DNA from 3 places in the Streptomyces sp. CB03238 genome. Region 2 is predicted to be linked to each of the others. Evidence: riboswitches for the same ligand, from Rfam matches in the RefSeq annotation. Region 2 holds a riboswitch; each other region holds the start of a gene.
What was found. A riboswitch is a leader RNA that binds a small molecule or an ion and turns the genes downstream of it on or off. The one in region 2 is predicted to bind thiamine pyrophosphate.

Region 1: it holds a riboswitch for thiamine pyrophosphate, as region 2 does, so the genes downstream of both, thiO (glycine oxidase ThiO) here and BKD26_RS28960 (thiamine ABC transporter substrate-binding protein) in region 2, are expected to answer to the same signal.
Region 3: it holds a riboswitch for thiamine pyrophosphate, as region 2 does, so the genes downstream of both, thiC (phosphomethylpyrimidine synthase ThiC) here and BKD26_RS28960 (thiamine ABC transporter substrate-binding protein) in region 2, are expected to answer to the same signal.

Annotation. Positions count from the first base shown of each region.
Region 1 is NZ_NBCN01000004.1:58,708-69,219, reverse strand. It holds gene BKD26_RS07600 (deoxyribonuclease IV) at 1-32, opposite strand, end outside; gene pknB (Stk1 family PASTA domain-containing Ser/Thr kinase) at 39-1,967, opposite strand; gene BKD26_RS07590 (thiazole synthase) at 2,134-2,928, opposite strand; gene thiS (sulfur carrier protein ThiS) at 2,932-3,132, opposite strand; gene thiO (glycine oxidase ThiO) at 3,129-4,322, opposite strand; TPP riboswitch at 4,320-4,433, opposite strand; gene BKD26_RS07575 (hypothetical protein) at 4,484-4,825, shown strand; gene BKD26_RS07570 (FAD-dependent oxidoreductase) at 4,883-6,088, shown strand; gene BKD26_RS07565 (Rv2175c family DNA-binding protein) at 6,151-6,516, shown strand; gene thiE (thiamine phosphate synthase) at 6,634-7,296, shown strand; gene metF (methylenetetrahydrofolate reductase [NAD(P)H]) at 7,414-8,331, shown strand; gene BKD26_RS07550 (hypothetical protein) at 8,383-9,171, shown strand; gene BKD26_RS07545 (NAD(P)/FAD-dependent oxidoreductase) at 9,165-10,512, opposite strand, start outside.
Region 2 is NZ_NBCN01000019.1:46,589-57,100, reverse strand. It holds gene BKD26_RS28995 (M23 family metallopeptidase) at 242-718, opposite strand; gene rpsB (30S ribosomal protein S2) at 972-1,898, shown strand; gene tsf (translation elongation factor Ts) at 1,998-2,834, shown strand; gene pyrH (UMP kinase) at 2,994-3,758, shown strand; gene frr (ribosome recycling factor) at 3,911-4,468, shown strand; gene BKD26_RS28970 (phosphatidate cytidylyltransferase) at 4,468-5,658, shown strand; gene rlmN (23S rRNA (adenine(2503)-C(2))-methyltransferase RlmN) at 5,807-6,919, shown strand; TPP riboswitch at 6,949-7,058, shown strand; gene BKD26_RS28960 (thiamine ABC transporter substrate-binding protein) at 7,136-8,230, shown strand; gene BKD26_RS28955 (iron ABC transporter permease) at 8,266-9,873, shown strand; gene BKD26_RS28950 (ABC transporter ATP-binding protein) at 9,875-10,512, shown strand, end outside.
Region 3 is NZ_NBCN01000011.1:46,022-56,533, forward strand. It holds gene hisC (histidinol-phosphate transaminase) at 385-1,467, opposite strand; gene BKD26_RS21300 (LacI family DNA-binding transcriptional regulator) at 1,867-2,973, shown strand; gene BKD26_RS21305 (metallophosphoesterase) at 3,203-4,279, shown strand; gene BKD26_RS21310 (hypothetical protein) at 4,439-5,263, shown strand; gene thiC (phosphomethylpyrimidine synthase ThiC) at 5,342-7,123, opposite strand; TPP riboswitch at 7,117-7,251, opposite strand; gene BKD26_RS21320 (YibE/F family protein) at 7,323-8,657, shown strand; gene BKD26_RS21325 (SsgA family sporulation/cell division regulator) at 8,711-9,145, opposite strand; gene BKD26_RS21330 (IclR family transcriptional regulator C-terminal domain-containing protein) at 9,297-10,022, opposite strand; gene BKD26_RS21335 (DUF5326 family protein) at 10,291-10,512, opposite strand.

The DNA of each region.
Region 1 (10,512 bases), on a different contig from region 2:
ACGGGGACATGGCCGCCGACAAAGTTGCGCATGTGCTCTTAGAGTCCCTTGGTCTTGATGGTGATGGTGCTGCCCTCGGGGGCCTGGTCACCGCCGCTGACGGACTGGCTCTCCACGGTGTCCCCGAGGAAGGGGAAGCTCTTCTCGACCTTCACCTCGAAGCCGGCGCCTTCCAGCTCCCGCTTGGCGTCGTCGACGTTGTCGCCCGTGACGTCGGGGACGTCGACCATGCGGGGGCCCTTGGAGACGGTGAGCGTGATCGTGTCGCCCTTGGCGGCCCGGTTGCCCTGGGAGAGGGACTGGGCGGCCACGCTGCCCGCCTCCTCGGTGGAGTGGACCCGCGCGGGGGCGACCTTCACGGTGAGCCCGGCGTCCTCCAGCGTACGGGTGGCGTCCTCGACGGTGTCGCCGGTGACGTCCGGGACGTCGATCGGGGCGCCCTTGCTGACGACGAGGGCGACCGCGGAGTCGGGGCTGCGCTCGGTGCCGGCCTTCGGGTCGGTGCTGATCACGGTCCCTTGCTCGAACTCCTGGCTGAAGGCCCGGGTGACCACGCCGGAGGCGAGACCGGCCTTGGTGAGTTCGCGCTTGGCGTCGGCGAGGGGCAGGCCCTTCAGGTTCGGCACCTTCACGATCTTCGGGCCGCGGGAGATGGTGAGGGTCACCGGTCCGTTGCCGCGGACGCGCTCGCCGGGCGCGGGGTCGGCGGCCATCACGGTGCCCCGCTTGTACGCGCTGCTGTAGTCCCGCTCGACGCCCTTGACGTCCAGGCCGGCGTCGGCGAGCCGCTTCTCCGCCTGGGCCTGGGTCTGGCCGAGCACGGTGGGGACCCGGGTGAACTGCCCCGAGTTGATGTACCAGACACCCGCGCCGACGCCGAGGACGAGCAGCACGGCGACCACGGCGGCGATCACGCCACGACGGGCGTTGCCGAAGGGGGCGCGGGGCTGCGGCTGCGGCTCCGGCTCGGGAGCGGGCCGCGGGGGCATGGCCAGCCGGCTGGTGCGCTGGACGCCGTCCTCCTCGCCGGGCAGCGCCCGTGCGATCACGCTGGTGGGTTCCTCCGAGCCCCCGCCGGCGCCTTCGGTACGGGCCTGCGGCGGTACGAGGTCGAGCTGGTCGTCGCCGAGCGCGGCGCGGGCCTCACGGGCCTGGGCGAGGAGCGCCACCGCGTCGGGCGGGCGTACGTCGGGGTTGCGGGCGGTGGCGCTCGCCACCAGCTCGTCCAGGTCGACGGCGAGGCCGGGGACGGTGGCGGAGGGCGGCGGGACGTCCGCGTTCAGATGCTGGTAGAGGACTTGGGCGGGCGTGTCGCCCGCGTGCGGCTTGGCGCCGGTCAGCATCTCGTACAGGACGACACCGCAGGCGTACACGTCCGCGCGGGTGTCGGCGGTGCCGTGCTCGATCTGCTCGGGCGCCAGGTACGACACGGTGCCCAGGACCGAGCCGGTGGTGCTGGTGGCCGCGCCGACGGCCCGGACGAGCCCGAAGTCGGCGACCTTGACCCGGCCGTCGTCCCCTATCAGGACGTTCTCGGGCTTCATGTCCCGGTGGACGAACCCGGCCCGGTGCGCGGCGCCCAGCGCGGCGAGCACCGGCTCCAGGATGTCGAGCGCCGCCCGGGGCTGGAGCGCGCCGCGCTCGCGCAGCACGTCGCGGAGCGTGCAGCCGGCCACGTACTCCATCGCCAGATAGACGTACGCCCCGTCGGCGCCCTGGTCGAAGACGCCGACCACATTGGGGTGCGACAGGCGCGCCACGGACTTGGCCTCGCGGATGAACCGCTCCACGAACGTCGCGTCGGTCGCGAGGGCCGGGTGCATCACCTTCAGGGCGAGCACCCGGTCGAGCCGGGTGTCGAGGGCCCGGTAGACGGTGGCCATGCCACCGACGGCGATGCGCGCGTCGACCCGGTAGCGGCCGTCCAGCAGCTGGCCGACGAGGGGGTCGTGCAGGGTCGTATCCACCCGCCCGAGTTTACGAGCCCCCACCGACAGCCCCGCCGCCCCGTACCCGCCCCGGCCTGGACTGCAGCCGACCTGTAACACCCGGCGGCGCCCCACGGCCGGTCAGAACACCGACCGGTGAGAACGCCGGCCGGTCAGAACACCGACCGGTGAGAACGCCGGCCGGTCAGAACGCCGGCCGCTCCGGGTCCAGCGCCGCCCGGCCCTCCACCGGGGACGAGGCCTCCGCGAAGTGCCGGCGCGGGATGCGGCCCGCCCGGTGGGCCAGGCGGCCCGCCTCCACCGCGTGGCGCATCGCCTCCGCCATCAGGACCGGCTCCTGGGCCCGCGTCACCGCCGACGCGAGCATCACGGCCGCGCACCCCAGCTCCATCGCCAGCGCCGCGTCGGACGCCGTGCCCGCGCCCGCGTCCAGGATCACCGGCACGCGCGCGTGCTCCACGATCAGCTGGAAGTTGTGCGGGTTGCGGATGCCGAGGCCGGAGCCGATGGGCGAGCCCAGCGGCATGACCGCCGCGCAGCCGACGTCCTCCAGCTTGCGCGCCAGCACGGGGTCGTCGTTGGTGTACGGCAGGACGGTGAAACCGTCGTCGACCAGCGTCTCGGCGGCGTCGAGCAGCTCGATGGGGTCGGGCAGCAGCGTCCGCTCGTCCGCGACGACCTCCAGCTTGATCCAGTCCGTACCGAGCGCCTCCCGCGCGAGGCGGGCCGTCAGCACGGCCTCGCCCGCGGTGAAGCAGCCGGCCGTGTTCGGCAGGACCCGGATGCCGAGCCTGTCGAGGACGGACAGGACGGAGCCCCGCACGGTCGGGTCGAGGCGGCGCATCGCCACGGTCGTCAGCTCCGTGCCGCTGGCGGCCAGGGAGCGTTCCAGTACGTCGAGGCTGGGCGCCCCGCCCGTACCCATGATCAGCCGGGAGTCGAAGGTGGTCCCGGCGATGGTGAGACGGTCGTCGGCCATGGCTCAGCCCCCCTGGACCGCGGTGAGGACCTCGACCCGGTCGCCCTCGTCGAGGAGGGTCCCGGACCACTGGCTGCGCGGGACGACGGTCTCGTTGACGGCGGCGGCGACCCCGGACGGTGCCGAGGTGAGGGTGGCGACCAGGGCGTCGAGAGTGGTCGGGCCGGCGAGCCGTCGGGCCTCGCCGTTGACGGAGACGTTCATGACACTCCAACCGGAGAGAGGGACGGGGAGGGGGCGGGGGAGGGGAAACGGGCCGGGGTGAAGGCGCGGGCCTCCTCCGGGAGCTGTCCGGTGGTCAGCACGGTGGCCATCACGTCCCCGGTGACGGGTGTCAGCAGCACCCCGTTGCGGTAGTGCCCCGTCGCCAGGTGCAGGCCGGGCAGCGCGGTGGGGCCGAGCAGCGGCGCGTTGTCGGGGGAGGCGGGCCGCAGCCCCGCGCGGGTCTCGGTCAGGGGCAGCTCGGTGATGCCGGGCACCAGCTCGTGCGCGTCGCGCAGCAGCTCGTACACCCCGCCCGCCGTGACCGTGGTGTCCCAGCCCAGCTCCTCGCTCGTCGCGCCGACGACCAGCTCGCCGTTCTCGCGCGGCACCAGGTACACGTGGCTGCCGCGCACGACCGCCCGGACCGTACGGCTCAGGAAAGGCGCGTACGCGCGGGGCACGGACAGCCGCAGCACCTGCCCCTTGACCGGCCGTACCGGCGGCAGCACCGCGTCGGGTACGCCGCCGAACCGGCCGCTCAGGCTGCCCGCCGCCAGGACCACCTGGTCGGCGGCAAGCTCCGTGCCGTCCTTCAGGAGCACCCCGCCCGCCCGGTCCCGTACCACCACCAGCCGCTCCGCCCAGGCGCGGTGGACCACCACCCCGGCCCGCTCGCACGCGGCCACCAGAGCCGCCGCCAGGCGCCGCGGATCGACCTGGTGGTCGCCGTCCACCCGCAGCCCGCCGCGTACGCCGGGCGCCAGCATGGGCTCCAGGCGGCGGCATTCGCGGCCGGTCAGCCACTCCGATTCCAGGCCCGAGCGGTGCTGGAGCGCGTGCAGCTCCCGCAGGTGGGCGCGGTCGTCGGCGTCCAGGGCGACGGCGAGCGTGCCGCAGGCGCGGTAGCCGACGTCCATGCCGCCGGCCACGCCTCCGGCCGCCTCCTGGAGTTCGGCGACGAAGTCCGGATAGCGGCGTGCCGACTCCAGGTTGAGCCCGAGGAGGGTCTCCTCGCCGTAGTGGAGCTCGGTGACCGCGGCGAGCATGCCCGCCGCGACCTGCGCGGCCCCGCCGCCCGGCTCGGGGTCGACGACGGCGGCGCTCAGACCGCGCTGCGCCGCCCGCCAGGCCGTGACCAGGCCGATGATTCCGCCCCCGACGACGAGGACGTCTGACGTACGTGGATGCATGGGCGTCCAGCCCCTCCCTTCGCCGGCATGACCCGGATCAGGTTCGTACGGTCGGAGGCCGTCCCAGCCTCCCTCTCAGCCCAGTGCGTCCGGGCTCCCGCGAGTGCTCTACGGTGGCCAGACTAACCCCACCCCGCAACCCGCAGTAAGGGAGCTTCACCGTGGCGCGGTCGCTCGACGGTCTGGTCCTCTCCCCGGTGGCCGACCAGGCGCCCGGTCAGGTCGGTACGGCGACCCGGTTCACGTACCACGAGGAGGATGGCCGCGTCTGGGCCGAGTACGCGGGCGGTGACGTGGTGCGCGGGCATCTCGTCGGGACCCGTGCGGGAGATCGTCTCGACTTCCGGTATGTCCAGCTGAAGCGCGACGGACGGACGGCGTCGGGGCACTGCGTCTCCACGGTGGTGGAACTGGACGACGGGCGCGTCCGGCTGGAGGAGACCTGGGAATGGGAGTCCCAGGAGGGCAGTGGCACCAGTGTGGTGGAGCAACTCCCTTCCTGACGGCTCTCCCTTCCTGACGTTTGGTCAGCTGAATAAGGTGGGCGGGTGAACGAGCGGATGGAAGCAGAGCGGCGCGTCGTCATCGTCGGCGCCGGTATGGCGGGTGTGCAGACGGCCGTGGCGCTGCGCGAGCAGGGCTTCACCGGCCCCGTGCTGCTGATCGGGGCCGAGCCGCACCAGCCGTACGACAGGCCCCCGTTGTCCAAGGCGGTGCTGCTGGGGACGGCGGAGGGGTCGGCCTTCGACGTGGACTTCGAGGCGCTCGGCATCGAGCTGCGCCTGGGCGTCGAGGTCACCGCCCTGCGCCCCGGCGCACGCGAGGTGGACACCGAGGCCGGGCCGGTCCCGTACGACGTCCTGGTCGTCGCCACCGGCGCCCAGCCCATCGCGCTGCCCGGCTCGGAGGGCGTACGCGGTGTCCACCTGCTGCGCACCCTCGACGACGCCGAGCGGCTGCGCCCCGTCCTGGCGGAGAAGCACGACGTGGTGGTCGTCGGCGCCGGCTGGATCGGCGCCGAGTTCACCACGGCCGCGCTGGAGGCCGGCTGCGCGGTCACCGTCGTGGAGGCCGCCGCCCGCCCGCTCGCCGGCGCGCTGCCCGCCGAGGTCGCCGCCCCGATGGCCGAGTGGTACGAGGAGAGCGGCGCCAAGCTCCTGACGCACGCGCGCGTGGGGCACGTCGAACCGGGCGAGGTCGCCCTGGAGGACGGGCGCCTGCTGCCCGCCGGGGCCGTGGTCGTCGGGATCGGTGCCAGGCCCGCCACCGCCTGGCTGGCCGGCTCCGGCGTCGCGCTCGGCCCGGAGGGTGCGATCGTCGCCGACGACCACCTGCGCACGTCCGCGCCCGATGTGTACGCCGTGGGCGACTGCGCCTCCTTCCCCTCGGCCCGCTACGGCGAGCGACTGCTGGTGCACCACTGGGACAACGCCCTCCAGGGCCCGCGCACGGTGGCCGCCGCCATCGTCGGCGAGGCTCCGCGGCCGTACGACCCGGTGCCGTACTTCTGGTCCGAGCAGTTCGGGCGGTTCGTGCAGTACGCGGGGCATCACCCGGCCGCCGACGCGATGGTGTGGCGCGGCGACCCGGCCGGCGCGGCCTGGTCGGTGGCGTGGCTGCGCGGGGACGCCCTGGTGGCGCTGCTGGCCATCGGCCGCCCCCGCGACCTGGCGCAGGGGCGCAAGCTCATCGAGTCCGGTGCGCCGCTCGATCCGGGGCTCGTCGCGGACCCGTCCGTCCCACTGAAGTCCGCCGCTCGGGGGTAGCGGGGGGCCGGTCCGGCGTAGCCCGGCTACCGACTGTCAGTGCGGGATGGCACGCTAGTCCCGTGACCGAGATTGACGCAAAGATCGATGCTCTCGTCCCCGCCTGGCTCCACCTGCCCGACATCGCGGAAATGCTCGATGTCGAGGTGACGCGCGTGCGGCAGCTGGTCAAGGAGGGCCAGCTGATCGCCGTGCGCCGTGGTGAGAACCGGGCGCTCCAGGTGCCTGCCGCCTTCATCAAGGACGGCAAGGTGGTCAAGGGTCTCGCCGGGACCCTGACGCTCCTGAAGGACGACGGCTTCACCGACGAAGAGATGCTGGAGTGGCTCTTCACCCCCGACCCGACCCTGCCGGGCACGCCCGCGCAGGCGCTCAGCGAGAATCGCGGCACGGAGGTGAAGCGCCGCGCCCAGGCGCTCGCCGTCTGACGTCCTGGTAAGCGCCCGGCGGCGTACGCCGGGCGGAACACCGACACCAGGCGGTGTGCGGGCCGGGGGAAGCCCTCCCGCGCCCGTACGCCGCCGCACCAACGGGGGGATCACCTCATGTCCACCGCACGCGCCCAGCTGGCCGACGCCCGGCTCTACCTCTGCACCAACGCCCGCAAGCGCCAGGGCGACCTGCCCGAGTTCCTCGACGCGGTGCTGGCCTCCGGCGTGGACATCGTGCAGCTGCGTGACAAGGGCATGGAGGCCGGCGAGGAGCTGGAGCACCTGGCGGTGTTCGCCGACGCCTGCCGTCGGCACGGCAAGCTGCTGGCGGTGAACGACCGGGCCGACGTCGCGCACGCCATCGGCTCCGGTGTGCTGCACCTGGGCCAGGGCGACCTGCCCGTGCCGGCCGCCCGCGCCATCCTGGGCGACAACGTGCTGATAGGCCGCTCCACGCACGCGGAGGCGGAGGTGGACGCGGCGGTCGCCGAGCCGGGCGTGGACTACTTCTGCACCGGCCCGTGCTGGCCGACGCCCACCAAGCCGGGGCGGTACGCGCCCGGGCTGGACCTCGTGCGGTACGCGGCGGCGCTGCACCAGGAGCGTCCGTGGTTCGCCATCGGCGGCATCGACGCGGGCAACCTGGACGAGGTGCTGGACGCCGGCGCCCGCCGGATCGTCGTCGTCCGGGCGATCACCGAGGCCGACGACCCGGCGGCGGCCACGGCGGCGCTGGCGAAGCGGGTCCGCGAGCGGGCCGGCGAGCGCTCGGCGTAGGCGCGCGCACGGTCCACCCTGTCCACGAGTGTCCAAGGCGTGGACAACAACCCGGCAAAAGCGACAAATTACCCTGCTCTGGTTGGGTGACGCCCGACCCGTGGCTAACCTGCCCGTATGGCCCTTGGCACACCTTCCACCAGGACAGATCGCGCACGAACGGTGCGCGATCTGCTCGCGACCGGCAAGACGACGTACTCCTTCGAGTTCTGGGCGCCCAAAACAGAGAAGGGCGAGCGGAACCTCTGGAACGCGCTGCGCCGGGTAGAAGCCGTCGCTCCCAGCTTCGTCTCCGTGACGTACGGAGCCGGCGGTTCCACGAGGGCCGGGACGGTCAAGGCCACCCAGGAGATCGCCGCCGACACCACGCTCACCCCAGTCGCGCACCTCACCGCCGTCAACCACACCATCGCCGAGCTGCGCAACATGATCGGCCAGTACGCCGACGCCGACATCAGGAACATCCTCGCCGTCCGGGGCGATCCGCCCGGTGACCCGATGGGCGAGTGGGTCCCGCACCCCCAGGGCGTGCGATACGCCGCCGACCTGGTGCGGCTGATCAAGGAGTCCGGTGACTTCTGCGTCGGTGTCGCGGCCTTTCCCGAGATGCACCCGCGCTCCGCCGACTGGGACACGGACATCCGGCACTTCGTGGACAAGTGCCGGGCGGGCGCGGACTACGCGATCACCCAGATGTTCTTCTTCCCCGAGGACTATCTGCGGCTGCGCGACCGGGCCGCGGCCAAGGGCTGCGATACGCCGATCATCCCGGAGATCATGCCGGTCACCAGCGTCAAGCAGATCGAACGGTTCGCTCAGCTCAGCAACGCCCACTTCCCGCCGGAGCTGAAAGAACGGATCCTCGCCGTCAAGGACGATCCGGCCGCTGTACGCTCCATTGGCATCGAGTACGCGACGGAGTTCTGCGCGCGGCTGCTCTCCGAGGGTGTCCCCGGACTGCACTTCATTACGCTCAACAACTCCACGGCAACGCTCGAGATCTACGAGAATCTCGGACTGCACGAGCAGTCCTGACCGGCCGTACCCGCCACGTCCCGTGGCGGGGGCCGTACGAGAGGGGCGGGCATGGGCTGGACGGTCCTCTACATCGCGTTCGGTGTCGTCGCGTTGTGGCTGCTCGGTGAAGTGCTCCTGCAGTACAAGGCACGGCTGCGCTGGCGGCTGCTCGCCTTCGCCGGGTTCCTGGGCGTGGTCCTCGGTGTGCTGCTGCCCTCGGTCCCCGTGATCGCGGCGGGCGCCATCGCCTTCGCGATCGGCCAGACGTACGTCACGCTCTCCTTCCGGCGCGGCTTCTCCACCGGGTGGGCGCTCGGCGGCCGCCCCGGGGCCAGCCGCCGCCGCAAGGCCGGGAACGGGGCCCGGTCGGCCGGCGCCGCCGGGCCGACCCTGGAGGTCTCGAACCTCGCCTATGAGCAGCAGGAGCCGACGGCCGCCGAGACCACGGCGGTCTACGCCCCGGAGCCGCTGCCGGACGAGACCGGGCAGTACGCGGTCTACAACCAGCCCGCGCCGACCGCCCAGACGGCCTCGTACGACGGCGGCTTCGACACCTACGCCGCCACCGGGTACGACCAGCAGGGCACCTACGCCACGGCCACGTACGACTACGGCACCGCCGGGCAGCAGAGTTACGCCGCGTACTCCGACCCGTACATCGGCACCGCCCCGTACGACAACAGCGGCTACGGCGAGCAGCAGCAGTACGCCGACCCCTACGCCCCCCAGTACGGCATGGAAACCCCGCCCGGCGGCGTATGGGTGCCGCAGCAGCGCGACGCGGAGCACCAGGCCCCGCAGCAGCCGCCGTACGGCTACGACCCGGGCCAGGGCCAGGGCGACCCGTACCGTTACTGAGAGCCGCGGAAGTCCGCGCCCTCCACGATCAGCCCGGCCACCAGCGCCCCCGACATCCCGGCATGCGCCAGCCCGCCGCCCGGATGGGCCCACCCTCCGGCGAAGTACAACCCGCCCAAGGGCGCGGCGTTCGCCGCGGGCAGCAGCGAGCCGCGCGCACCCGCCAGCGCCGGACCCGGCACCTGGAACACGCCCGTGTCCCGGAACGTGTCGGCCGGGGTGCGCACCACCCGCCACAGCAGCCGCTCCCGCAGGCCCGGCACGGCCGCCGCCGCGGCCTCCACCATCCGGTCGGCGAACGCCTCCACGGCCACGGCCGCCGTCCGATCGGCGCCCCACAGGTTCTCCGACGCCCATGCGCCGCCCGCCGGGACGGTCGCGGTGACTGTCACCGACTCGTGGTCCGCGTCCGGGCGCAGCCGCTCGTCGCCGGGGCGCAGCACCACGACCGTGGGCCGGTCGCACAGCCGCCCGCGCGCGAGGGCGTCCAGCTCCTCCTCCCGGCCGGCGGAGTGCACCACCGTACGGTGGACGGCGTCCGCCTCCCGTGCGCCGCGCAGCGCCAGGCACACGGTGACCCGGCCCGTCCGCACACCCTGCTGGTGGCGCGGCCACTCCTCCTGGCCGTCCCACTCCAGGACCTGGTCCCGGTACAGCGCGGGCAGTGGTGCGCCCGCGACCACGTGGTCGGCCTCGACCACCTCCCGGCCGGCCAGCTCAACCCCGGCCACCCGGCCGTCCTCGGCCACCACACCGGTCACCTCGGTACCGAGGACGAACTCCACCTTCCGCTCGAGGCAGCGCTCGTACACGGCGTCCGCCAGCGCCCGGATGCCACCGCTCACGTACCAGCTCCCGAAGGTCTGCTCCATGTACGGCAGCACGGCGGCGGCAGCGGGGGCGGTCGCCGGATCGAAGCCGTACGCCAGGGCGTGGCTCTCCAGCAGCGCCGCCAGCCGCGGGTCGCGCAGCTCCCGCCGCCCCACCTCGGCGAGCGTGGTCGCCGAGCGGCGCAGCAGGCCGGTCCTCAGCGCCGGGTAGGGGTCGCGCGCGAACCGTGTCACGTCGGCCGGCAGCGGCTCCTCCAGCAGCGGCCTGCGTGAGCGGTCCCAGGCGTCCCGCGCCCGGTTCAGGAACTCGCCCCACCGTGTCCCCGCGCCCGCGCCGAGCGCCGCGTCCAGCGCCGAGACGACACCGGCTCTGGAGGCGTTCGGCAGCGACACGGCCGTACCGTCGGCGAAGACGTGCCGGCTCGCCGGGTCGACCTGGGTCAGCCGGACACACTGCTCCAGCGGCTCCTTGCCCGTCTTGACGAACAGGTCCCGGTACACGGCGGGCAGG
Region 2 (10,512 bases):
TGCAGGGTCGCCCCCGCAGCGGTTGGCGGCACGATACGGCCAAGAGATCGTGCTCGGGCACCCCGCCGACCGCGAGGAGGTGAGCCCGGAGTGGCCCCGGCTCGGCCCACCGGCCGCAGCCGACTCCGCCCGCGTGCCGCACGGCACCCCGCCCCGACCGTACCCACCGGCCCCGGCCGACCCGGCCGCACGCCGCCCGGACACACGCACCCGGGCGCGGGTGGTGGTCCCGTCCCGGTGGTCAGCCCGGATCGGTGAGGGGCAGCAGGCGTGAGGGTGGGCGGTGGAGGAGGGACAGGGGGTTGAGGTACGTGTCGGCCCGGCGGAGGCCCCAGTGGAGGCACCGACGGGTGCAGTGGGAGCCGGGGTCGGGGGACACCACGGCCACCACCCGGCCCGCCGCGACGTCGGTGCCCGGGCGGACCAGGGGGCGGACCGGTTCGTAGGTGGTGCGCAGGGGCGGGGTGCCCGTGGACGGGTGGGTGACCGACAGGACGCCACGGCCCGCCACCGGGCCCGCGAAGGACACCCGGCCGGCCGCTGCCGCGCGGACCTCGGTGCCCGGTGGGGCGGCCAGGTCCACGCCGCGGTGGCCCGGACCGTACGCCGAGGCGGGAGGCTCCCAGCCCCGCACGATCGCCGGGCGCGGCGGGCCCACCGGCCAGGCGGCGGTCATGAGGGCGGAAGAAAGGAGCAGGGCGAATACGGTGGAGTACATGAGCCGAATGTGGCGCAGACGTACGCGACCGCGCTGATCATGGAACCGATCTGTGGACTACCGGCCGGTTGTGGACAGCGCCGTCACCCACCGCTGCCAAGGTCCCGTACACTTCTTCTGGCGACCCGGGCCACCGGGTCGACTTCGCACGCCCCGCCACCACCCTCAAAAGTCGTGGCAGCGCTCTTCGGTCCACTCGTGGCACGGCGCGTCGGGGCGTCAGGACACAACCGAGAACCAAGGAGATACGGCCATGGCCGTCGTCACGATGCGGGAGCTGCTGGAAAGCGGCGTCCACTTCGGTCACCAGACCCGTCGCTGGAACCCGAAGATGAAGCGCTTCATCTTCACCGAGCGCAACGGCATCTACATCATCGACCTGCTCCAGTCGCTGTCGTACATCGACCGCGCCTACGAGTTCGTCAAGGAGACCGTCGCGCACGGCGGCTCCATCATGTTCGTCGGTACCAAGAAGCAGGCCCAGGAGGCCATCGCCGAGCAGGCGACGCGCGTCGGCATGCCGTACGTCAACCAGCGCTGGCTGGGTGGCATGCTCACCAACTTCTCCACCGTCTACAAGCGCCTTCAGCGTCTGAAGGAGCTCGAGGCGATTGACTTCGAGGACGTCGCCGCGTCCGGTCTGACCAAGAAGGAGCTTCTCGTGCTGTCGCGCGAGAAGGCCAAGCTGGAGAAGACCCTCGGTGGTATCCGCGAGATGCAGAAGGTGCCGAGCGCCGTCTGGATCGTCGACACCAAGAAGGAGCACATCGCCGTCGGTGAGGCGCGCAAGCTCCACATCCCGGTCGTCGCGATCCTCGACACCAACTGCGACCCCGACGAGGTCGACTACAAGATCCCGGGCAACGACGACGCGATCCGCTCCGTCACCCTGCTCACCCGCGTGATCGCCGACGCCGTCGCCGAGGGCCTCATCGCCCGCTCCGGCGCCGCGACCGGCGACCAGAAGCCGGGCGAGAAGGCCGCCGGCGAGCCGCTGGCCGAGTGGGAGCGCGACCTGCTCGAGGGTGAGAAGAAGGCGGACTCCGACGAGGCTGCCGAGAAGCCGGCCGAGGCCGCTGCGGAGGCTCCGGCCGAGGCCCCGACCGCCGAGGCCGCCGAGGCTCCCGCCGCCGAGGCTCCCGCCGCCGAGGCTCCGGCCGCGGACGCCGAGCAGGCCTGACCCTTTCAGGTTCGGATGACGGCGGGGGCCCACGAAGCCCCCGCCGTCCACCCGTAGATCTTCGTAGATCTTCCAGACTTCGAGAGAGACTTACAGATCATGGCGAACTACACCGCCGCTGACGTCAAGAAGCTCCGCGAGCTCACCGGCGCGGGCATGATGGACTGCAAGAAGGCGCTGGACGAGGCCGAGGGCAACGTCGACAAGGCCGTCGAGGCGCTGCGCATCAAGGGCCAGAAGGGCGTCGCCAAGCGCGAGGGCCGCTCCGCCGAGAACGGTGCCGTCGTCTCCGTGATCGCCGACGACAACACCTCCGGCGTCCTCGTCGAGCTGAAGTGCGAGACGGACTTCGTCGCCAAGGGCGAGAAGTTCCAGAGCGTCGCCAAGGCCCTCGCCGAGCACGTCGCCAAGACCTCCCCGGCCGACATCGAGGCGCTGCTCGCGTCCGAGATCGAGCCCGGCAAGACCGTCCAGGCGTACGTCGACGAGGCCAACGCCAACCTCGGCGAGAAGATCGTCCTGGACCGCTTCGCGCAGTTCTCCGGCGGTTACGTGGCGGCGTACATGCACCGCACCATGCCCGACCTGCCCCCGCAGATCGGTGTCCTCGTCGAGCTCGACAAGGAGAACGCCGAGGTCGCCAAGGGCATCGCGCAGCACATCGCCGCCTTCGCCCCGAAGTACCTCTCCAAGGACGACGTCCCGGCCGAGGTCGTCGAGGCCGAGCGCCGCGTCGCCGAGGAGACCACCCGCGCCGAGGGCAAGCCCGAGGCCGCGCTCCCGAAGATCGTCGAGGGTCGCCTCAACGGCTTCTTCAAGGACGCCACCCTCCTGGGTCAGCCGTACGCGCTCGACAACAAGAAGTCCGTCCAGAAGGTCCTGGACGAGGCCGGTGTCACCCTGAAGCGCTTCAGCCGCATCAAGGTCGGCATCTGAGCCGGTACGCGCTCGACACGGGAGCCCGCTAGGGTTTTCCCAGTGGACGGTCGGTCGCGTGAGCGCCGGCGGCCACAGATCTGACGAGGAGGCCATTGCCGTAGGGACAACCACACCCACCGGCAATGGCCTTCTTCGTATGTGCACGAGGAGATCTCCATGAACCAGGGCGCCGCACAGGGCGACGACAACACCGGTAAAAAGGCCGGCCGCTTCATGCTGAAGCTGTCCGGCGAGGCGTTCGCCGGCGGTGGTGGCCTCGGCGTCGATCCCGACGTCGTACACGCCATCGCACGCGAGATCGCCGCGGTCGTCCGCGACGGCGCGGAGATCGCGGTCGTGATCGGCGGCGGCAACTTCTTCCGCGGCGCCGAGCTTCAGGTACGTGGCATGGACCGGGCCCGCTCCGACTACATGGGCATGCTCGGTACGGTCATGAACTGCCTCGCCCTCCAGGACTTCCTGGAGAAGGAGGGCATCGACTCGCGGGTCCAGACCGCCATCACCATGGGGCAGGTCGCGGAGCCGTACATCCCGCTGCGCGCCGTGCGGCACCTGGAGAAGGGCCGCGTCGTGATCTTCGGCGCCGGTATGGGCATGCCCTACTTCTCCACCGACACCACCGCGGCCCAGCGTGCCCTCGAGATCGACGCGGAAGCGCTCCTCATGGGCAAGAACGGGGTGGACGGCGTCTACGACTCCGACCCCAAGGCCAACCCCGACGCGGTGAAGTTCGACGCGCTGGAGTACGGCGAGGTGCTCTCCCGCGACCTCAAGGTCGCCGACGCCACCGCCATCACCCTCTGCCGCGACAACAACCTGCCGATCCTCGTCTTCGAGCTGCTCGCGGCGGGCAATATCGCGCGGGCCGTGAAGGGTGAGAAGATCGGCACTCTCGTGAGCGACCAGGGCACCAGGACCTGACCCCGGATCCACCGGGGGCTTCGGCCCCCGGGGTGCCCCGCGAGGGGATGGACAAAGCCCTGCCGGTCGGACACCGTGCAGGGGACAGACGCGACGCAGGTTCCGCAGCCCTTTGTACGCCGGGCCTACTCATAGACACGCAGGAGCAAGTGGTGATCGAAGAGACCCTCCTCGAGGCAGAGGAGAAGATGGAGAAGGCCGTCCTGGTCGCCAAGGAGGACTTCGCCGCGATCCGTACCGGCCGCGCGCACCCGGCCATGTTCAACAAGATCGTGGCCGACTACTACGGTGCCGTCACGCCCATCAACCAGCTGGCGTCGTTCTCCGTACCGGAGCCGCGCATGGCCGTGGTGACCCCGTTCGACAAGAGCGCGCTGCGCAACATCGAGCAGGCCATCCGCGACTCGGACCTCGGCGTCAACCCGAGCAACGACGGCAACATCATCCGGGTGGTGTTCCCCGAGCTCACCGAGGAGCGCCGCCGCGAGTACATCAAGGTCGCCAAGGGCAAGGCCGAGGACGCCAAGGTGTCGATCCGCTCGGTCCGCCGCAAAGCCAAGGACACGATCGACAAGTTCGTCAAGGACGGCGAGGTCGGCGAGGACGAGGGCCGCCGCGCGGAGAAGGAGCTCGACGACACCACCGCGAAGTACGTCGCGCAGGTGGACGAGCTGCTCAAGCACAAGGAAGCCGAGCTGCTCGAGGTCTGATGAACGACTCTTCCTGGGGGGCCCCGCCGAGAGGCGGTCCATGGGGTCCGCCCGACCAGGGGTACCACCCGGGGTTCGCTCCGGCAGCCCCGGCGGGTCCCGCCTACGACGGGCATGAGGCACAGCAGACTCGGCCCATGCCCATCGTGCCCGACGTTCCCGCCGGTGGAGACACCGGCGGTGGCCAGGACGACCGCGACCGGGGGACCGCTCCGCTGAGCGGTCCCCCGTTCCGTGACGAGACGCGGCAGCGGTGGCAGGAGCCGCAGCAGCCGGAGAATCCGCAGGAGCCCATGCCCAGCTCGCCGTCGGGAGCGCCGCAGCCTCCGGAGCAGCCCGGCCCGGCCGGTCCGCAGAACGCCGGCCCGCAGAAGAAGCGGGCCGGGCGGGACCTCAGGGCCGCCATAGGGGTCGGCGTCGCTCTCGGGGCGGTGATCGTCGCATCGCTGTTCATCTGGAAGGCCGCGTTCGTCGGCGTGATAGCCGTCGCCGTCGTGGTCGGGCTGTGGGAGCTGACCTCCCGCCTGGAGGAGCGCAAGTCCATCAGGGCCCCGCTCGTGCCGCTCGCCGTCGGCGGCGCGGCCATGGTCGTGGCCGGGTACGTGCGCGGGGCGGAGGGCGCCTGGGTCGCCATGGCGCTCACCGCGCTCGCGGTGCTCGTGTGGCGGATGACGGAGCCGCCCGAGGGCTACCTGAAGGACGTCACGGCCGGCGTCTTCGCCGCGTTCTACGTGCCGTTCCTGGCGACATTCGTGGCGCTGATGCTCACCGCGGACGACGGTCCGTGGCGGGTGCTCACCTTCCTGCTCCTGACCGTGGTCAGCGACACCGGTGCGTACGCCGTCGGCTGGCGCTTCGGCAAGCACAAGCTCGCGCCGCGCATCAGCCCCGGCAAGACCCGTGAGGGGCTGCTGGGCGCGGTGGCGTTCGCCATGGCGGCGGGCGCGCTGTGCATGGAGTTCGCCATCGACGACGGCACCTGGTGGCAGGGCCTGCTCCTGGGCCTCGCCGTCGCGGCCAGCGCCACGCTGGGCGACCTCGGCGAGTCGATGATCAAGCGGGACCTGGGCATCAAGGACATGGGCACGCTGCTCCCGGGCCACGGCGGCATCATGGACCGGCTGGATTCCTTGCTGCCGACGGCTCCGGTGGTGTGGCTGCTGCTGGTGGTCTTCGTCGGAACGGGCTGAACCGGCATCCGGTTACCCTGGAAGGGCTCGTCGCACAGTCGCGGCGGGCCCTTTCGGCCCCGCGGCCCACGCACGCGCGCGGGGATCATCCGGTGAGGTCTCCCGGCTCACGTACCGCGGCCTCGTCTTTACTGAGGAGTACCAGGTCATGCCACGCCCCGCACCGGGAGAGCTCACCTTCGTCGCCCCGCGCGGAGCCACGAAGCCGCCGCGGCACCTCGCCGACCTCACGCCCGCCGAGCGCAAGGAGGCCGTCGCCGCGATCGGTGAGAAGCCGTTCCGCGCCAAGCAGCTGTCCCAGCACTACTTCGCGCGGTACGCGCACGACCCGGCCGAGTGGACGGACATCCCCGCCGCGTCCCGCGAGAAGCTGGCGGCCGAGCTGCTGCCCGACCTGATGTCCGTCGTACGGCACATCTCGTGCGACGACGACACCACCCGTAAGACCCTGTGGCGACTGCACGACGGGACCCTCGTCGAGTCCGTCCTCATGCGGTACCCCGACCGCGTCACGATGTGCATCTCGTCGCAGGCCGGCTGCGGCATGAACTGCCCGTTCTGCGCCACCGGCCAAGCCGGGCTCGACCGGAACCTGTCGACCGCCGAGATCGTGCACCAGATCGTCGACGGCATGCGGGCGCTGCGGGACGGGGAAGTGCCCGGCGGGCCCGCACGGCTCTCCAACATCGTCTTCATGGGCATGGGGGAGCCGCTGGCGAACTACAAGCGGGTCGTGGGAGCGATCAGGCGGCTCACCGACCCCGAGCCGGACGGGCTCGGGCTGTCGCAGCGCGGGATCACCGTCTCGACGGTCGGCCTCGTCCCGGCCATGCTCCGCTTCGCGGACGAGGGCTTCAAGTGCCGCCTCGCCGTCTCGCTGCACGCCCCCGACGACGAGCTGCGCGACACCCTCGTACCCGTGAACACGCGCTGGAAGGTCCGGGAGGTGCTGGACGCCGCCTGGGAGTACGCGGAGAAGTCCGGCCGCCGCGTCTCGATCGAGTACGCCCTCATCCGGGACATCAACGACCAGGCATGGCGGGGCGACCTCCTCGGCCGCCTCCTCAAGGGCAAGCGCGTCCACGTCAACCTGATCCCGCTCAACCCGACGCCGGGGTCGAAGTGGACGGCGTCCCGCCCGGAGGACGAGAAGGCGTTCGTCGAGGCGATCGCCTCGCACGGGGTACCGGTCACCGTCCGTGACACGCGCGGGCAGGAGATCGACGGGGCCTGTGGACAGCTCGCGGCCTCGGAACGGTGAGCTTGTAGTCTGAGCTCGAACACACCTGCATATTCCGACAGGGGAGCGCCACAGCGCTGAGAGTGCGGCACCGTCAGGCCGCAGACCCTCTGAACCTCGCCCAGGTCATTCTGGGTAGGAAGTTCGGTCGTTACTCAAGCTGTTGCGCCCTGCCTACTTTCATAAGGGGGTGGGCAGGGCCGCGTCTCTTCCTGGTCACACCCAGGAGGAATCTCAGTGAGCACCACCAAGAAGATCGCGGTCGGCGCCGTCGCCGCCGCGCTGGGCGTCACGACGCTCACCGCCTGCGGCAGCGAGTCCGGCAAGGACGCCGGTGACGGCGGTACGAAGCCGAAGACCGTGACGCTCGTCAGCCACGACTCCTTCAACGCCTCCCCGGCCGTCCTGAAGGAGTTCACCAAGCAGACCGGCTACACCGTCAAGGTCCTCAAGAGCGGCGACGCCGGCGAGGCCGTCAACAAGGCCATCCTCACCAAGGGCGCCCCGCAGGGCGACGTCTTCTTCGGCGTCGACAACACGCTGCTGTCCCGCGCGCTCGACAACGGGCTGTTCGAGCCGTACGAGGCCAAGGGCCTGGACCGGGTCCCCGACGCCGTACAGCTCGACAAGGACAAGCACCGCGTCACGCCCGTCGACACCGGCGAGATCTGCGTCAACTACGACAAGAAGTACTTCGCGGACAAGAAGCTCGCGCCGCCGCAGACCTTCGACGACCTCGCCAAGCCCGCGTACAAGAACCTCCTCGTCGTGGAGAACCCGGAGCGGTCCTCGCCCGGCCTCGGGTTCCTGCTCGGGACGGCCGCCCAGTACGGCGACGACGGCTGGCAGGACTACTGGAAGAAGCTGAAGGCCAACGGCGTCAAGGTCGTCGACAGCTGGGAGCTCGCCTACAACCAGGAGTTCTCCGGCTCCGCCGGCGGCAAGAAGGCCAAGGGCGACCGGCCGCTCGTCGTGTCGTACGCCTCCAGCCCGCCCGTCGAGGTGCTGTACTCCGAGCCGCAGCCGGCCGAGGCGCCGACCGGCGTCTCCACCGGGACGTGCTTCCAGCAGACCGAGTTCGCCGGGCTGCTGACCGGCGCGAAGAACCCCGACGGCGGCAAGGCCCTCATCGACTTCCTGATCAGCAAGAAGTTCCAGGAGGACATGCCGCTGCAGATGTTCGTGAACCCGGTGGCGAAGGACGCGAAGCTGCCGGAGCTGTTCACCAAGCACGGCGCCGAGGTCGACAAGCCGCACACCGTCGCCCCCGAGAAGATCGCCAAGAACCGTGACCAGTGGATCCAGTCGTGGTCCTCGCTCGTCCTGAAGTAGCCGGCCTCAAAGGCGGCGCGCTGCGGGCGGGGCTCATGGCCCTGCCCGTGGCGTTCTTCGCCGTCTTCTTCGCCTACCCGGTCGCCGCGATCGTCGGGCGCGGGCTGAAGACGGACGACGGTGGCTGGCAGTTCGGGCGGCTCGGCGACGTGCTCGGCCGCCCGGACATCCTGGACGTGCTCTGGTTCACCACCTGGCAGGCGCTCGCCTCCACCGCGCTCACTCTGCTGATCGCGCTGCCCGGGGCGTACGTCTTCGCCCGCTTCGACTTCCCCGGCAAGGGGCTGCTGCGGGCGGTCGTCACCGTGCCGTTCGTCCTGCCGACCGTCGTCGTCGGCACCGCGTTCCTCGCCCTGCTCGGGCGGGGCGGGCTGCTCGACGAGCTGTGGGGCGTACGGATGGACACCACGGTGTGGGCGATCCTCCTCGCGCACGTCTTCTTCAACTACGCGGTCGTCGTCCGGACGGTCGGCGGCCTGTGGGCACAGCTGGACCCGCGCCAGGAGGAGGCCGCCCGGGTGCTGGGTGCCTCCCGCTTCGGGGCGTGGCGGCGGGTGACGCTGTCGGCGCTCGCGCCCGCCGTGGCCGCCGCCGCGCTGATGGTGTTCCTCTTCACGTACACCTCCTTCGGCATCGTCCAGATCCTCGGCGGGCCCGCGTACCGCACGCTGGAGGCGGAGATCTACCGGCAGACCGCGCAGCTGCTCGACCTGCCGACGGCGGCGGTGCTGACGCTGGTGCAGTTCGCCGCCGTCGGGGCGATCCTCGCCGTGCACGCCCGGACCGTACGGAGGCGGGAGACCGCGCTGAAGCTCGTCGACGCGGCGCAGACCGGTCGCAGACCGCGCGGGGCCGGGCAGTGGGGGCTGCTCGGTGGCGTGCTGCTGACCGTGGTGCTGCTGCTCCTGCTGCCGCTCGGGGTGCTCGTCGAGCGGTCCTTCGACGGGGGGCTCGGCTACTACCGGGCGCTCCAGGACGTGGACGCGGGCGGCGGGACGTTCCTGGTGCCGCCCCTGGAGGCGATCGGGAACTCTCTGGAGTACGCGCTCGCCGCGACCGGGATCGCGCTCCTGATCGGCGGGCTCGCCGCCGCCGCGCTGACCCGGCGCGCCGGGCGCATCGTGCGCGGCTTCGACGCGCTGCTGATGCTGCCGCTCGGCGTGTCCGCCGTGACCGTCGGCTTCGGGTTCCTGATCGCGCTGGACGAGCCGCCGCTGGACCTGCGCTCCTCGTGGATCCTGGTGCCGCTCGCCCAGGCCCTGGTCGGCGTCCCCTTCGTCATACGGACCATGCTGCCCGTGCTGCGCGCGGTGGACGCGCGGCTGCGCGAGGCTGCGGCCGTGCTGGGCGCGTCGCCGTGGCGGGTGTGGCGGGAGGTGGACCTGCCGCTGGTGCGGCGGGCGCTGCTGGTGGCCGCCGGGTTCGCGTTCGCCGTGTCGCTGGGCGAGTTCGGGGCGACCGTGTTCATCGCCCGCCCCGACAACCCCACCCTCCCGGTCGCCGTCGCCCGGCTCCTCGGCCGGCCCGGTGAGCTCAACTACGGCCAGGCCATGGCCCTTTCGACGATCCTGATGGTGGTGTGCGCGGTGGCCCTGCTGCTGCTCGAACGTATCCGTACCACCGAACGCTCCGGGGAGTTCTGACATGCTGCGTCTTGACGGTGTGGCCGTACGCTTCGGATCGCGCGTCGCGGTCGACGAGGTGTCGCTGGACGTCGCCGACCACGAGATCGTGTGCGTGCTCGGGCCGAGCGGCAGCGGCAAGTCGACCCTGTTGCGGGTCGTGGCCGGGCTCCAGGACGTGGACGCGGGCCGTGTGCTGCTCGACGGCGCCGACCAGGCGGGCGTGCCCGTGCACCGGCGCGGCGTCGGGCTCATGTTCCAGGACCACCAGCTGTTCCCGCAGCGGGACGTCGGCGGGAACGTGGCCTTCGGGCTGCGCATGCGCGGCGCGTCGCGGAAGGAACAGGCTGTCCGCGTCGCCGAGTTGCTGGACCTCGTCGGGCTGCCGGGCGCCGAACGGCGGGCCGTGGCCGCCCTGTCCGGCGGCGAGCAGCAGCGCGTCGCCCTCGCGCGGGCGCTGGCGCCCCGCCCCCGGCTGCTGATGCTCGACGAACCGCTCGGCCAGCTCGACCGGGGGCTGCGCGAGCGGCTCGTGGTCGAGCTGCGGCAGCTGTTCGGGCGGCTCGGTACGACGGTGCTCGCCGTCACGCACGACCAGGGCGAGGCCTTCGCGCTCGCCGACCGGGTGGTGGTCATGCGCGACGGGCGCATCGCGCAGAG
Region 3 (10,512 bases), on a different contig from region 2:
AGGGTCGTCCCCGCAGCGGTTGGCGGCGACCGTTGGGCTCCCGTGACTAAGTGACCCAAGGCCGCCGGCCTCGTGGGGGTGCCCCCTCTGGGGGAGAGACGAGCCCGGAGGGGCCACGCCCCCCACCCCACCGCCGCAGCCGCACCCCCGGCACCCGCGCCCCGCGCGCAACCCCCGCGCCCCCGGCATCACCCGCGCCGGACGGGCACACCTCGCCCCGCCCCACCCGGTGTGACCCGCCACCGCGGGCGCGAGGATCACCGGCCGGGCGGCACCCCCGCCGGCGGGCGCCACGCGCACCGGCCGACCGCCACGCGCACCGCCGGGCGCCCCGCACACCGGCCGGGCGCCGGGCGCACGCACCCGGCGCCCAGCGGCAACCCGCTAGTACCGCTCCTTGCGGAACGCCTCGGCCGCCCGCAGGAAGATGTCGTTCGCCTCCGTCTCGCCGATCGTGACCCGCACGCCCTCACCCGGGAACCCCCGCACGACCACGCCCGCCTGCTCGCACGCCGCCGCGAAGTCCACGGTGAGCTCACCCAGCCGCAGCCAGACGAAGTTGGCCTGCGTCTCCGGCACCGTCCACCCCTGGCCGACGAGCCCCTCGTACACCCGCTGCCGCTCACACACCAGGGACCCCACCCGCCCCAGCAGCTCGTCCTCCGCACGCAGCGAGGCCACCGCCGCGTCCTGCGCGAGCTGGCTGACACCGAACGGCACCGCGGTCTTGCGCAGGGCCGCGGCCACCGGTTCATGGGCGACCGCGAAGCCGACCCGCAGCCCGGCCAGCCCGTACGCCTTGGAGAACGTACGCAGCACTGCCACGTTGGGGCGCTCGCGGTAGATCTTCACGCCGTCCGGCACCTCGACGTCCCTGATGAACTCGCGGTACGCCTCGTCGAGCACGACCAGCACATCGGACGGCACCCGGTCCAGGAACCGCTCCAGTTCCGCCCGGCGCACCACCGTGCCGGTCGGGTTGTTGGGGTTGCAGACGAAGATCAGCCGCGTCCGGTCGGTGATCGCGTCGGCCATCGCGTCCAGGTCGTGGACGTCACCGGGGGTGAGCGGCACCTGCACCGGCGTCGCACCGCTGACCTGCGTGATGATCGGGTACGCCTCGAAGGACCGCCACGCGTAGATGACCTCGTCGCCGGGGCCGGCGGTGGACTGGACCAGCTGCTGGGCCACGCCCACCGAGCCCGTACCGGTGGCCAGGTGCGTCACGGGCACCCCGAAACGCTCGGCGAGCTCGTTCATCAGGCCGGTGCAGGCCATGTCCGGGTAGCGGTTGAAGCCGGCCGCGGCGGCCATCGCGCTCTCCATGACGCCGGGCAGCGGCGGGTACGGGTTCTCGTTGGAGGACAGCTTGTACGCGACCGGCCCCTCGGCCGCGGCGGGCTTGCCCGGCTTGTAGGTGGGGATGCCGTCCAGCACGGCGCGCAGCTTCGGGCTCGTCTCGCTCACTCTGGTCCTCCTCGACCGTACGTACCACCAATACTGCTCACCATATGAGGATTCCGCCGCGCTGCGAATGGCCAGTTTCGTGCGCTGAACCACCCCGCGCCCCACCACGCCCCACCGCGCCACCGGCGCGACCACAGGGGGGAGCGCTCCCTCCTACACCGCGCGCCGGTGGCTCGCGCCGTGGCGCGCATCCCCCGTAGAGGTGAGTTGAGACCTCATCGAAACATCGTCCATTTGGCAGGCTCATATGCGCCGACAACTCGCGGCACCAAGAAAAACCCTCCAACTACCTTGAATTCCAAGGCCATTAGGGGGTGGCGACCGTGCAGAAACGTGCCTGTCAACGAGTGAATATGCGAACGGCCCAACCGCCCGGCCTCGCCCTACTATCGGCTCGCCATGACAGCAGCAGGGAAGCACCAGGTGAGCCGGGCACAGACCCGGGGAAGCCGGCAAGGGCGAGCGGGCATCCGGGACGTGGCCGCCGCAGCCGGGGTCTCCATCACGACTGTCTCCGATGCGCTCAACGGCAAGGGCCGGCTCCCGGACGCCACCCGCCGCCACGTCCGCGAGGTCGCCGACCGGCTGGGCTACCGCCCGTCCGCCGCGGCCCGCACGCTCCGTACCGGCAAGTCCGGCCTCATCGGCCTGACCGTGACGACCTACGGGGATGAACCTTTCACCTTCACCGAATTCGCATACTTCGCCGAGATGGCCAGGGCCGCCACCTCCGCCGCGCTCGCCCGCGGCTACGCCCTGGTCATTCTGCCCGCCACCTCACGCCATGACGTCTGGTCGAACGTCGCGCTCGACGGCACCGTCGTCATCGACCCCTCCGACCACGACCCGGTCGTCACCGAGCTCGTCCGCCAGGGCCTGCCGGTCGTCTCCGACGGCCGCCCGGCCGGCACCCTCCCGGTCACCGCCTGGGTCGACAACGACCACGAAGCCGCCGTCCTCGACCTGCTCGACCATCTCGCCGCCGCTGGCGCCCGCCGGATCGGCCTGCTCACCGGCACCACCACCGACACCTACACCCGTCTGTCCACCACCGCGTACCTCAACTGGTGCGAGCGCGTCGGGCAGGACCCGGTCTACGAGGCCTACCCCGCCCACGACCCCTGCGCCGGGGCCGTGGCCGCCGACCGGCTGCTGGCCCGGCCCGACCGGCCCGACGCCGTGTACGGGCTGTTCGACCCCAACGGCACGGACCTGCTGGCAGCGGCGCGCCGCTACGGGCTGCGCGTACCGGACGATCTGCTGCTGGTCTGCTGCAGTGAGTCCACCGTCTACGCCGCCACCGAACCGCCCATCACCACGCTCTCGCTCAAGCCCCGCCGGATCGGCACAGCGGTCGTCCAGCTGCTCATCGACGCCATCGAGGGCATCGAAACCGACCGTCCCGTCGAGCAGGTGATACCGACCGAGCTGATCGTCCGGACGTCCTCCCAGCGACGCTCGCCGCGGACGACCGTCAGCCCACCCCGGTCCCCCTCACAGGAATGACCGGCGGACGCCCCCGGGGAGACCCGGCTCGCCCATCGGCCCGGACCACGTCCAGACCTCCTCAATTGGGGCGAATCGGCCGGTGAACCCGGGGTGCACCCGGATTCACCACCCCTGGTGCGTCACACAGCACAGGGCTCATTCCTATGATGGGCGGACGACACCGCGGACCGCCCCGACCAGGCCGGTCCGCCAGGTGTAGGGCGTCGCGACGGTGGTGGAGGGGTCGATGACTCAGGGGGCCGGTCAGGGACCCGTGGTGCGGACGGCGACGTTGCGCGACTTCCGCGTACCGCCGTATGCCCAGGTGCCCGTGCAGGGTCATGCCGCTCACCCGGGCAACGCGTTCCCCGAGAGTGAGCTCCCGGAGGGGTACACGCCGACCGAGCGCGACCTCCCGGTGATCAACCGCGGCGACACCGTCCAGGTGTCCGTCGCCCCGGAACAGGCCCCGGCCACAGCTCCGGCGCCCGCTGCCGAGAACGGCCCCGGTCCGCTGTACGTGGTGGGCGACGTCCACGGGTACCTCGACGAGCTCCTCGCCGCCCTGCGCCACCAGGGCCTCATCGACGCCGAGGGACACTGGGCGGCGGGCAACGCCCGGCTGTGGTTCCTCGGCGACTTCACCGACCGCGGTCCCGACGGCATCGGCGTCATCGACCTCGTCATGCGGCTCTCCGCCGAGGCCGCCGCAGCCGGCGGTTACTGCAAGGCCCTGATGGGCAATCATGAGCTCCTGCTGATCGGCGCCAAGCGGTTCGCGGACACGCCCGTCAACTCCGGTGCGGGCACGGCCACGTTCCAGGCGGCCTGGCTGCTCAACGGCGGCCAGAAGAGCGACATGGACCGCCTCCAGGACGTCCACCTCCAGTGGATGTCCCGGCTCGACGCCGTGGTGGAGGAGGACGGGCACCTGCTGGTGCACTCCGACACCACCGCCTACCTGGAGTACGGCTCCACGATCGAGGACGTCAACGACACCGTCCACGAGATCCTGACCCGCAACGACGCCGACGAGTGCTGGGACCTGTTCCGCAAGCTCACCAAGCGCTTCGCGTTCCGGGACGAGGGCGGCGCCACCGCCGTACAGGAACTGCTGGCCGCCTACGGCGGTCGGCGCATCGTCCATGGCCACAGCCCCATTCCGTATCTCCTGGGCGAAGTGGGCTCGGAGGACGGCGAGGACGGTACGGGCCCGACGGTGGAAGGACCGCACGTGTACGCGGACGGGCTCGCGATCGCCATGGACGGCGGTGTGACCATGGCCGGAAAGCTGCTGGTCGTCCAACTCCCGCTGCCCAACTGAGCCATGACGCAGCGCAGTCGGGCCAGGCGATTTCCGGAAATCCTCTGTCACCCCTTGCCGTAACCGCTCTACCATCGGTATTTCCGTAGCAGACTCTCCTCCGTTTCTGCCCGACTGCCCGTTCTACGCGGGCAAACAGGCCCTACGGAGCATCGGGGGATGCACATGACCAGCGCTCCGCACCTGCTGACCGAGGACCGCTCCGAGTACGAGCGCATCCTCGACGACGCGCTGCGCACCGCGCACGACCGTCCGGATCTCGCCGGGATCGGGCAGCGGCTCAACACCGAGCAGCTGCGCACCATGGCCCTGAACGCCACTGCGCTGATCTCCGCGGCCGCCGCCGCGGAGTACGACCACTTCGTCAAGGTGCGTGAGGAGTCACGCACACCCGCCGGAGTGTCCGCCATCCAGTCCGTCCTGGCCCCGGCCGGTGACGAGACCGACGCGGGCCCCGGCGCCGGGGTCGGTGTCATCGTCACCGTGCTGGCACCGGTGCTGGCCGGCACGGCCGCGGTCATCTTCCTGCTGGTGGGCTATGTCCTGAAGGCGCTCGACCCGGCTCCCGCCTTCGCCGATTCGTTGCTCGCGGCCGGCTGGTTCTTCGGGGCCGTGACGGCGGCCGGCATCCTTGCCGCCGCGATCGGTCTGCTGATCACGGCGCTGCGCAACAGCTCCACGCAGGTATCGGCCCAGGAGCCGGGAGGTGAGCTGCCCGAGGAGGTCGCCCGCGCCAGGGAGGCATGGCGGCACGCCCTGCTGGAGCGGGGGATCCTGCCGTTCCTGCGGGACGCGCTGGCCGACCCCAGCGCGGACCCCCTCTCAGGGGTGCCTCCGCGCCATGTCGGCCGGATCCCGAAGGTGGGCTACAGCGGGCCGGACTTCTCCAGCCCCAGCGAAGGCGGTGCGGGCTCCCGCCCGACGTTCACCAGCCCGGACTTCACCAGTCCCGACTTCGGCGGACCGGAGCACCAACCGGACTGAGCGACTGCCCAGGAGGGCCTGTTTCACGTGAAACGAACAGATGTTTCACGTGAAACAGGCTCTCCGAGACGACGGAGGTCAGTCCGCCAGCGGCAGATAGACCCGATTGCCGGCCGCGGCGAACTCCTTCGACTTCTCCGCCATTCCGGCCTCGATCTCCGTCTCCTTCAGGTCACCGCCGTGCTCACGCCGGATGTCCTGTGAGATCTTCATCGAGCAGAACTTCGGCCCGCACATGGAGCAGAAGTGCGCGGTCTTGGCCGGCTCGGCGGGCAGCGTCTCGTCGTGGAACTCCCGTGCCGTGTCCGGGTCGAGGGCCAGGTTGAACTGGTCCTCCCACCGGAACTCGAACCGGGCGTCCGACAGGGCGTCGTCCCACTCCTGGGCGCCCGGGTGCCCCTTGGCGAGGTCCGCGGCATGCGCGGCGATCTTGTAGGTGATGACGCCGGTCTTCACATCGTCCCGGTTGGGCAGGCCCAGGTGCTCCTTGGGCGTGACGTAGCAGAGCATCGCGGTGCCCCACCAGGCGATCATCGCCGCGCCGATACCGGAGGTGATGTGGTCGTAGGCCGGGGCCACATCGGTGGTCAGCGGGCCGAGCGTGTAGAACGGCGCCTCCTCGCAGATCTCCTGCTGGAGGTCGATGTTCTCCTTGATCTTGTGCATCGGGACATGACCCGGGCCCTCGATCATCGTCTGTACGTTGTGCCGCTTGGCGATCTGGTTCAGCTCGCCGAGCGTACGCAGCTCCGCGAACTGCGCCTCGTCGTTGGCGTCCGCGATCGAGCCGGGGCGCAGGCCGTCGCCGAGCGAGTACGTCACGTCGTACGCGGCGAGGATCTCGCAGAGCTCCTCGAAGTTCTCGTACAGGAACGACTCCTTGTGGTGCGCCAGGCACCACGCGGCCATGATCGAACCACCGCGCGAGACGATGCCGGTCTTGCGGCGGGCCGTCAGCGGCACGTACCGCAGCAGCACACCCGCGTGGACCGTCATGTAGTCGACGCCCTGCTCGGCCTGCTCGATGACGGTGTCCTTGTAGATCTCCCAGGTCAGCTCCTCGGCCTTGCCGTCGACCTTCTCCAGGGCCTGGTAGAGCGGCACGGTACCGATCGGCACGGGCGAGTTGCGCAGCACCCATTCGCGGGTGGTGTGGATGTTGCGGCCGGTGGAGAGGTCCATGACCGTGTCGGCGCCCCAGCGGGTGGCCCAGGTCATCTTCTCCACCTCCTCCTCGATGGAGGAGGTGACCGCCGAGTTGCCGATGTTGGCGTTGACCTTCACCAGGAACCGCTTGCCGATGATCATCGGCTCGATCTCCGGGTGGTTGACGTTGGCCGGCAGGACCGCGCGGCCGGCCGCGATCTCCTCGCGCACAACCTCGGGGGAGACGTTCTCGCGGATCGCGACGTACTCCATCTCCGGCGTGATCTCGCCCCGGCGCGCGTACGCGAGCTGCGTCACCGCCTGCCCGTCACGGCCCCGGCGGGGCTGGCGCGGGCGGCCGGGGAAGACGGCGTCGAGGTTGCGCAGCCCGCCGCGCGGCGAGGTGTGCTTGATCCCGTCGTCCTCTGGGCGGACCGGGCGGCCCGCGTACTCCTCGGTGTCGCCGCGGCCGATGATCCAGTTCTCCCGCAGCGGCGGCAGGCCGCGTCGTACATCGGTTTCGACATTCGGATCGGTGTACGGCCCTGACGTGTCGTACAGCGTCACGTCCTTGCCGTTGGTGAGGTGCACCTTGCGGACCGGCACCCGGAGGTCGGGGCGTGAGCCCTCGACGTACCCCTTGTGCCATCCGATGGACTTCCCGGCCTCGTCGTTCTGGTTCGAGGCAGGCGTGCGTGCGTCCTGAACGGTCATCGTGACCTACTCCCTACGCCGGCATTACCCGGTAACAGGTTCGGCGGTCGACGCAGCGGTTTCCGTACCCGTCGTACGGATGTCAGCGCCCTCTCAGCCCGGTGCTCCGAGCTCCCGCGTGTGCAAAGGTGCCACCACGCTAGCGCCATCCCGGCCACGCTGAACAGAGGGCCCCCGTCGTTCTTGCGATGATCGGTCGGTGACTTCCTCGCAGCAGTCCCCCGAACCGACCGGACAGGCACATGGTCATACGCACAGCCATGCCCACAGCCACGGCCCCGCCGCGCCCGTCTCCAAGCACCTGCGCAAGGTCATCGCCGCGGTACTGATCCCCTTCGCGACGGCGGTGCTCGTCGGCCTCGCCGTGCTGTGGCCGGGCGGCGCCCCTGAGCACGAGCGCACGGGTGTCGGCTTCGACCGGCAGACCGAGCAGGGCACGGTGGTCCAGGTCGAGAAGGTGGACTGCCGGGACGTGAACGCCGCGCAGGTCCCGCCGACCGGCGACACGACCACGCCCGAAGGTCGCGAGGCGGTCAATTCCCAGCAGGGGCAGTGCGCGAAGGCGACGGTCGAGGTCACGACCGGCAAGGACAAGGGCCGCAGGTTCGTCGAGATCGTCCAGCCGGACGCCCCCCGCCAACTGGAGGAAGGCCAGGGAGTCGTGGTGGCGTACGCCCCCGACGCCCCGCGTGACCTTCAGTATTCGGTCACCGATGTGAACCGCAAGGTGCCGATGGCGCTGCTCGCCGCGATCTTCGCCCTGGCGGTGGTGGCCGTCGGCCGGCTGCGCGGAGTGATGGCGCTGGTCGCCCTGGCGGTGAGCTTCGCCGTGCTGACCCTGTTCATCCTGCCCGCCATCCTGCAGGGCTCGAACCCGCTGGTCGTGGCGGTGGTCGGGTCGAGCGCCATCATGCTGATCGCGCTCTACAGCTGCCACGGCCTGACCGCGCGCACCTCGGTGGCCGTGCTGGGCACGCTGATCTCCCTGCTGCTGATCGGCCTGCTCGGCTCACTCTTCATCGGCTGGGCCTCGCTGACCGGCAACACCGACGACAACACGGGCCTCATCCATGGTCTGTACCCGAACATCGACATGTCCGGTCTGCTGCTGGCCGGTGTCATCATCGGTTCGCTCGGTGTGCTCGACGACGTGACGGTCACCCAGACGTCGGCGGTGTGGGAGCTGCACCAGGCGGACCCGAAGATGGGGCCGCGCGCCCTGTACCGGGCCGGTATCCGGATCGGCCGCGACCACATCGCCTCGGTGGTGAACACGCTGGTGCTCGCGTACGCGGGTGCGGCCCTTCCCCTGCTGCTGCTGTTCTCGATCGCGCAGAGCAGCGTGGGGACGGTCGCCAACAGCGAACTGGTCGCGGAGGAAATCGTACGGACCCTGGTGGGTTCGATCGGACTGGTGGCCTCGGTGCCGGTGACCACCGCGCTGGCCGCCCTGGTCGTCTCGGCCGACCGGCCGGGCGCCGATGCACCGGCGGCGGTACGCGGTGGGGGACGGGGCCGGCGACGCAAGAAGTAGCCGCGCCCCCGCCCCGACCCCAGCCCGCCCCGCGGTCTTCAGCCGGTGGGGCCTCAGCCGGCGTTCTCCTCGGCGAGGATCCGGCCGAGGGCTTCCTCCAGGTGGCCCTCGAAGTCACCGAGCGTGCGCTCCTGCCCCAGCGGCACCAGCTTGTCGGTGCGGTCGAGGAAGGCCACCAGGGGCGGCGCGCTGGACCGGAACAGCGCACGGTCGGCACCGACCTGCAGCCGGATACTCACGTCCGACAGGTCCTCGGGTCCGGTGGGCGTGATGTGCACATCACCGTCACCGCTGGGCCCGTTGATCCCGTCCAGGAGCAGTTCTCTGCCGAATGCCCAGGTGACAGGCGCATCGCCGGGCAGGTGGAACGTCATCCGGACCGCGAACGGGTCCCTGGTCTCGTACCCCAGCTCGACCGGAATCCTGAAGGAGAGATCCTCGGAGACGACGAAGCTCATCAGGACTTCGGCCTGAACCGACTCGCGCATCATGTACCCCGCAGTGAATGAAGCAGTGGCGAACAACAGCTGATGAAGATCGGTGAAGAAAAGCGGCTGGAAAAACGGCCAGGAATGATCCGTACTGGCCCTCTTGGCGCAATCGTCCTGTAAGCGCTACAGGATCACAAGGAGTGAGTTTTCAGATACTGATAGAGAACGCCAACGAGCTGAAAAGCTTCCCCACCTCCCCGCGCAGACGGTCGACCGCAGGCAGCAACCGGTGTTCCTGGTGGGACGGTACGGAAATGGCCATCGTGACGGCAGTGGAACCCGCCGTGATGGGGATGGCCGCGCAGACCGTACCCAGCGCGTACTCCTGGCGCTCCACGACCGGTTGCGTCCGTTCCGTGGCCCTGAGCCGCTCCAGCAGCGTCCGCCCGTCACGCACGGTGTACGGGGTGATCGGCTGCACGGGATGGCGGTCCAGATGGTCCAGGCGGGACCGCTCGTCGAGCTGACTGAGCAGGCACTGCCCGATCGCATGGGCATGGCCCGTCGCCCGGAAGTCGGCCCACTCGTCGACGGCGGGCGCCGCGGGGGTGTCCGAGACGGCGATCAGCTCGATCTCTCCGTCGCGGTAGGCCGCGCAGTACACGGGAACGCCGATCGCGTCCCGCCAGTGCGCCAGCGAGTTCTCGATCTTGCTGCGACGATTCTGCAGAGCTCCGCCAACCGCCAGCCGCCCTGCCGCGTCGCCGAGGAGGAACACACCGTTCTCCCGGCGCAGATAGCCCTCATGCGTGAGGGTGCGCAGCAGGTGGTACGCGGTGGGCAGCGGCAGGCCCGTCTCACGCGCCAGCTGCTTGGCGGGGGCCCCGTCGGCGTGGGACCCCACGGCCTCCAGCAGCCTCAGCGCCCGCTGCACGGAGCCGATCAGAGTCGGAGGAGGGGCAGGGGCAGCGGTAGGGGTACGGGTAGGGGAATGCGGTGCCGTGGCCAAAGGTCACCCCCAGGCGTTTCGCCCATTCAGTCGTACAAACCGCTGGTAGGGCGTTCGTGAACCCCTTGGTTCCAAGGGCAGCGGAGGCTTGCCACTCTAATGGCAGCCTCCGTTCGGGGTGAGGTTTCGCCAGGGCCGTTCCCCCGCCCGGGCTAACAGCCGGGCGAATGGCCGGACAGTTGATCCATGGAGGTCACCAGTCGCCGCGGGATGACGAGGAGGACATGAACTTCCGTACGACGTAAATGAGTCCACCGACGAGCACGGCGAACACCAGCACCTTGAACAGCAGCCCGATCAGCACACTGATCACGGTCCCGATCAGGCTCCCGAAGACCACCAGGGCAATGACGGGTATGGCGATCCACTTCACCCACCAGGGCATTCCCGCGAGCATTTCCCGTACCGCCGCCAT